Regions from separate parts of the Bhargavaea sp. GQ12 genome, predicted to be linked through region 1. Evidence: riboswitches for the same ligand, from Rfam matches in the RefSeq annotation. Region 1 holds a riboswitch; the other holds the start of a gene.
What was found. A riboswitch is a leader RNA that binds a small molecule or an ion and turns the genes downstream of it on or off. The one in region 1 is predicted to bind cobalamin.
Positions count from the first base shown of each region.

Region 2: another riboswitch for cobalamin. It lies ahead of AC6CHQ_RS00920 (ABC transporter substrate-binding protein); the one in region 1 lies ahead of AC6CHQ_RS02650 (ribonucleoside-diphosphate reductase subunit alpha).

Region 1 is NZ_JCAXEU010000002.1:176,299-179,712, reverse strand. Features, by position in the region: partial or broken gene AC6CHQ_RS02660 (DMT family transporter) at 35-377, shown strand; gene AC6CHQ_RS02655 (DMT family transporter) at 359-673, shown strand; cobalamin riboswitch at 819-998, shown strand; gene AC6CHQ_RS02650 (ribonucleoside-diphosphate reductase subunit alpha) at 1,310-3,414, shown strand, end outside.
Region 2 is NZ_JCAXEU010000001.1:175,634-179,047, reverse strand. Features, by position in the region: gene AC6CHQ_RS00925 (FecCD family ABC transporter permease) at 1-536, opposite strand, end outside; gene AC6CHQ_RS00920 (ABC transporter substrate-binding protein) at 529-1,509, opposite strand; cobalamin riboswitch at 1,660-1,790, opposite strand; gene argS (arginine--tRNA ligase) at 2,043-3,414, opposite strand, start outside.

The sequences.
Region 1 (3,414 bases):
GAGGGTGAGGAAATCAAAAGAGGAGGACAACCACATGAAAGACTGGGGAAAAATCATTGTCGCATCTGTCTTTGAAGTCGGCTGGGTGATCGGACTCAAGCACGCGGACAGCGCCATAGAATGGCTTGGAACCGCAGTGGCCATCTGGGTGAGCTTCTATCTGATGATCGTTGCTAGTCGTACACTTCCTGTCGGCACTGCGTATGCCGTCTTCGTAGGACTCGGCGCGGCAGGAACTGTCATCGCCGAGATCATCCTGTTCAGTGTGCCGGTCAACCCGGCCAAACTGATCCTGATCGCCGTCTTGCTCAGGCGTGATCGGCCTGAAATTCGTCACGGATGAAGGAGGGGAAAAAGAATGGCATGGCTCTCACTGATCGCCGCCGGTCTGTTTGAAACTGCCGGGGTTCTGAGCATCAACCGGCTCAACCGGGAACGCAACGCCAAATCGTTCCTGCTGCTGGTCGGTGCATTCGGTGGCAGTTTCATCCTGCTCGCGTACGCCATGAAGTTCCTTCCTATGTCCACCGCCTACGCCATCTGGACAGGGATCGGCGCATCCGGCGGAGCACTTGCCGGCATGTGGCTCTACGGAGAATCCAAAGATTGGCGGAGGGTATTATTTATTTTGATGATCCTCGGGGCTGCGGTAGGGCTGAAATTGGTGGAATAAACGAACGCCCTTGCCGGGAGTGATATGTCTGTTATAGTAGAATCCGTGTGTGGATGACACGCTTCGCCAAATTTCGTAGCCTTTCGTCCTATTCACGTTTAAAACACAATATGTTAGGCTATATGAGCATTAACAACACAATATATTGTAGTAACGATGGGTTGGTACCGATCGCGGTTTAAAAGGGAATCCGGAAAATCCGGAGCTGTCCCCGCAACTGTAAGCGCCGACGACCGCCGAAAAAGCCACTGCAGCTGATGCTGCGGGAAGGCCGGCGGAAGGAAGAAGCGCGAGCCAGTAGACCTGCCACCCATCGGCAAGCGACACTTTCTTCGGGGGTTGAGAGGTGGATGCGAACGGGCGCCGGCCATTCATATCTTTTATTCATCTCTTCATTCATCCCCGGGCCCGATCCTCCATTACCCACACGCAAACAGCGGAAGCCCCGCCGAAGAATTCTTTCTTCGGACGGGGCTTTTGCGCGTCTGAAGACCGGTTTCGCGCCGGCACCGCGCCAGTTTGCGACCGCAGCTCCGAATTTCACGCCGGCAAGATGCCAATTCGCGACCGCAACCCCAGATTTCACGCCGGCAACACAACATTTCGTATCGCCATAACCACTAAGGAGGAATATCCATGGTCATCACCAAACAGACAGATCAGCTCGACATCCTATCCGCACTGGAACAGGAATTCACAGCAGATAAAATCGCCCCGCTGCTCCGAGCGGCAGAGGGCTATAGCGGACCGTCCCTTTCGCAACACCTCATTCGCGAGTCGCTTGGCCGGGTGGATGAATCGGAAACGTATTGGACGGATGTCGCGGCACGCATTTTGCTCGCTCAACTTTACCGCGAGCAGCAGGAGCGCCGAGGCAGAGAGGAAGTCTACGGCGACTTCGCTCACCATGTCCGCACACAGGCTGAAGCCGGCTTCTACTCATCCGCGCTCACCGAGCAATACTCTGAACGCGAGCTCCGGGAAATCGGTACGTTTCTCGATCCGTCACGCGACCGGCTGTTCACGTACACCGGCCTGAAGACACTCACAGACCGCTATGTGGCCACTGATTTCAATAAAAAGCCGGTTGAGTTGCCACAGGAGCGCTGGCTTGTTATCGCGATGACGCTGATGAGGAACGAAACGGAAGACCGGCTCGGAAAAATCGAGGAAGCCTACTGGGCACTATCAAATCTCTATATGACCGTCGCGACGCCGACGCTCGCGAATGCCGGAAAGCCGCACGGCCAGCTGTCATCCTGCTTTATTGACACTGTCGACGATTCGCTACAGGGCATCTATGATTCGAACACGGACATCGCAAACCTGTCCAAATACGGCGGCGGGATCGGCGTTTACATGGGGAAAGTCCGCTCCCGGGGCGCCGCAATCCGAGGTTTCAAGGGCGCATCATCCGGCGTCCTACCGTGGATCAAGCAGCTGAACAACACAGCCGTTTCCGTGGATCAGCTCGGCCAACGGCAAGGCGCGGTCGCCGTTTATCTTGATGTTTGGCACAAGGACATCCTCACGTTCTTGGACCTGAAACTGAACAACGGTGACGAGCGCCTCCGTGCCCATGACATCTTCACCGGTGTCTGTCTGCCTGATCTGTTCATGGAACAGGTCGATGCGCGTGGCGACTGGTATCTGTTCGACCCGCATGAAGTGCGCACCGTCATGGGCTGGTCGCTTGAAGACTTCTACGACGAAGAGCGGGGGAGCGGTTCGTTCCGCAAGCGGTATGAAGAATGCGTTGCGCACCCGGATATCCATTTTGTAAAGGTGCCGGCGATCGATATTATGAAGCGCGTCATGCGCAGCCAGCTCGAGACAGGCGTGCCGTTCATGTTTTACCGGGACGAGGTGAACCGGATGAACCCGAACAAGCATGAGGGCATCATCTACTCGTCCAACCTGTGCTCGGAAATCGCGCAGAACATGAGCGCGACGAGCGCATCACAGGAAGTGCTGGAAGACGGAGTGATTGTCAGCCGCCGTACGCCAGGTGACTTTGTTGTGTGTAATCTTTCGTCCATCAACCTTGGTAAAGCGGTTCCGGCGGGTGTGCTCGGCAGACTCATCGACATCCAGGTCCGCATGCTCGATAACGTCATTGACCTGAATAAAATCCCCGTCCTGCAGGCGCAGGTGACGAACAGCCGCTACCGCGGCATCGGCCTTGGCACATTCGGCTGGCATCACCTGCTTGCACAGAACAACATCCAGTGGGAGTCGGAGGAAGCTGTGGAGTTCGCAGACAAGCTATATGAAGACATTGCCTACCACACAATCAAGGCGTCCGCGAAACTGGCCGGGGAGAAGGGCGCGTATCCGCTCTTTTTCGGGTCGGATTGGCAGACCGGCACCTACTTCGAGCGCCGCGGATATAAAGGAGAGCGCTGGGAGTCGCTCAAAGAGGAAGTCGGAAGGAACGGCGTTCGCAACGGCTATATGATGGCTGTTGCCCCGAACTCCTCGACATCCGTTATCGCCGGCTCCACCGCATCGATTGATCCTGTCTTCAAGCCGTTTTATCACGAGGAAAAGAAAGACTACAAACTCCCGGTTGTGGCGCCGGACCTTGATCACCGGACATACGACGTCTACCGCCGCTCCGCCTATATCGTCGACCAGCGCTGGAGCGTCCGGCAAAACGCCGCCCGCCAGCGTCACATCGACCAGTCGATCTCATTCAATTTATATGTCCCGAATACCATCCGCGCCAGTGTCCTGCTGGA
Region 2 (3,414 bases), on a different contig from region 1:
AGAAGCCAGCCGATGATTTGGCGAAGCTCATCACCCGTCAGTGCAATCATGAGTGAAAGAACCGATCCGAGAAAGGAACCGAATATGATACCCGTCAGAATAAGGGTTTCCATCTTCATTCCGCGGTCTACGAGCCGCGCAAACCCCATGACCAGGAACATCGTAAGCGCGCCGCCCGCCATGCTGAATATCGGCAATGTATAAAGACCGAGAACCGGAATGGAAATTCCGAAAAACAGGGTCATGACCGCGCCGACGGAAGCACCTGAAGAGATCCCGAGCGTGTACGGGTCTGCCAGCGGATTCTGGAACAGCCCCTGGAAAGCCGCTCCGGCAATCGCAAGTGCCGCGCCGACCAGTCCGGCCAGCAGCACCCTCGGCAGCCGGATGTTCCAAAGAATATTGACCGCAATCTCATCCCCTTCCCCCCACAGCGCACGAAGCGGGATATCGACGGATCCGATCGATACGCCCGCCCATGCAGCAGCCAGGAAGATTGCGAATGAAACTGCATAGGCGGGTATCGCCTTATTCATTTCCCCCTTCAAAAGCTTCCGGGTAGACGGCTTTCGCGATCGCTTCCAGGCCTTCAGCCAACCGTGGTCCAGGTCGGCTCGTAATGTTCTCGTCCACTTGCACAACCTCGTCATTCTTCACTGCATTGACAGTGCTGTATCCTTCGCGTGCTTTAACGCCATCCACGGCGCCTTCCAGATAGCTGTACATCACAAGAATGACATCCGGATTCCGGCTGATGACTTCTTCCGGATCCATCATGATCCAGCCTTCCTGATCCCCGGCCATGTTTTCGGCACCGATCATCCCGAGCATTTCGTCTGTGAAGGTTCCGCCGCCCGGCGTGTAGATTTCCGGCGCAGGCGAGGTTTCGGCAAACACCGTCTTCGGCTCCATGCCTTCTGTCGCGCTGATGACTTCATCAACTTTGTTTTTCATTTCTTCAACGACATCCGCAGCTTCTTCCGCATTCCCGGTCAGCTCGCCGACCTGGCCGATCGTCTCGTATGCCGTCTCGAAGTCTTGCGCCTCTTCGATGACAAATACATTCAATCCGGCATCACGAAGCTGCTGAAGGCCGGCCTCATGCGTGCCCATGGCCGAATCGTGTGCCAATACCAGATCCGGGTCGAGGGAAAGGATCTTCTCCACATTGAACTCCAGGCCGCCGATTTTCTCGATTTCCTGGGCTTCCTCCGGGTAATCATCAAAGTCACCGACACCAACCACCGCGTCGCCCGCGCCTACCGCGAACAGGATTTCGGTGTTGCTCGGGATCATCGAGACGATCGCATCCGGCTCCTCTTCAAGGGTGATTTCGTTGCCTGTCGCATCGGTCATCGTGACCGGGAATCCGGCCTGTTCTGAACTTTGCTCCGTTTCCTGCTTTTGTTCATCCACAGGTTTTTCCGCCGCTTCTTCACCGTTGCCGCACGCTGCAAGCATCAGTGCTGCAGCCGGTGCCGCGAGCCATCTCAGCCATTTCTTATCCAAATCCAATTCCCCCTATTTTTTATGTACGGAACAGAAAAACCCCCGCACATGGCGGGGGCAGAAATGCCGGCAGGACGGACATGCGGAAAAACGACCGCAGCCTGCAATGGCAGGCGCCGTTCCACACCGGCCTGTCCTCGCAGGCGCATTCGGGTGTTTTCGGCTGAGGCAGGTTTCCTGACTTGCGGCATATAGCCGCTTACAGTGGCGGGACCGTGCCGGATTCTCACCGGCTTCCCTTTTACCCCCGTTATCGGGGCACCTCAGCGTCATCCGGCACAAAATCTTGCCGGATATTCAATTCCTACTCAATTTAATCAGACGGCGGCGGTTTTGTCGAGGTCTTCCGAAAAAATCAAGCCGTCATGGTATGTCAACGTCTCAACGGTATTTGTTAACGTCTCAGCTAACTATGTTAACGTCTCAATGAAGTATAGCAACGTTTCTAGCGAATACGGACGTTTCATCAAACTTCTCCATACAAGAAAACCGGCCCCTTCAGCCGAAGCTGTTCGGGGCCGGTCATGTTGCACTTACATCCGCTCCGGTGCGGAAACGCCGATCAGGCGAAGTGCGTTCGCGACTGTCGTGCGGGTTGCCGTGACGAGCGCCAGGCGTGCTTCCGACAGTTCCTTGTTGTCCGGGTCGACAACTTTGTCGGTAGAGTAGAACGTGTGGAATGCGGCAGCCAACTCCTGGATATATGTCGCAATCCGGTGCGGAGATCGAAGTTTTGCCGAGTCTGCGACCGTCTGAGGGAAATCGCCGATCTTCTTCATCAGGTCGATCGCCTTCTCGCTGTCCTGGAGCAGCCCTACATGGTCTGCAGAATGGAACAGGCCGGCATCGTCAGCCTGGCGAAGGATCGAGCTGATGCGCGCGTGCGCGTACTGCGCATAGTAGACCGGGTTTTCATTGGATTGTGAAACTGCTAGATCAAGGTCGAAGTCCATCTGGGAATCGCCGGAACGCATGATGAAGAAATAACGCACCGCGTCCAGTCCGACCATATCGACGAGCTCCCGCAATGTGACCGCCTTGCCGGTACGTTTGCTCATCTTGAACTTCTCGCCGTCCTTATACAGCTGCACCATCTGCGACACGAGAACTTCAAGAGTGTCCTTGTCGTAGCCGAGCGCCTCGATCGCCGCCTTCATGCGCGGGATGTAACCGTGATGGTCGGCTCCCCAGATGTTGATCAGCTTGTCGAAGCCACGCTGGAGCTTGTCCTCGTGATAGGCGATGTCCGGCGTCAGGTATGTGTAGGAGCCGTCCTGCTTGATGAGGACGCGGTCCTTGTCGTCACCGAATGTTGTCGAACGGAACCAAGTGGCGCCGTCTTCTTCGTAGACATGGCCGTTCTCTTTTAGCTTATCGAGCGCAGAATCGATCTTTCCGGAACCGTAAAGGGTCGACTCCGAGAACCAATTGTCAAAGTTCACACGGAAGTCGGCGAGGTCCTGCTTGATCTTGTCCAGCTCGATGCCGAGTCCGTGTTTGCGGAACCAGTCAAAACGTTCCTGTTCCGGCATCTTGGCGAACTTGTCGCCGTGTTCGTGCGCAAGCGCATTGGCGATCTCAATGACATCCTTGCCCTGATAGCCATCCTCCGGCATTTCGCGCTCCTCGCCGAGCGCCTGGAAATAGCGCGCTTCGATGGAAAGCGCCAGATTGTTGATCTGGTTGCCTGCATCGTTGATGTAGTATTCCCGGGACACGTCATAACCTGCAAAATCCATCACATTGCTGAGCGCATCACCGATCGATGCGCCCCGGCCATGGCCAAGGTGAAGGTCGCCCGTCGGGTTTGCCGAGACAAACTCGATCTGGACTTTCTGGCCGCCGCCCGAATCAGTGCGTCCGAATTCTGCACCTTTCTCCAGTACATCCTTCACGACTTCTCCG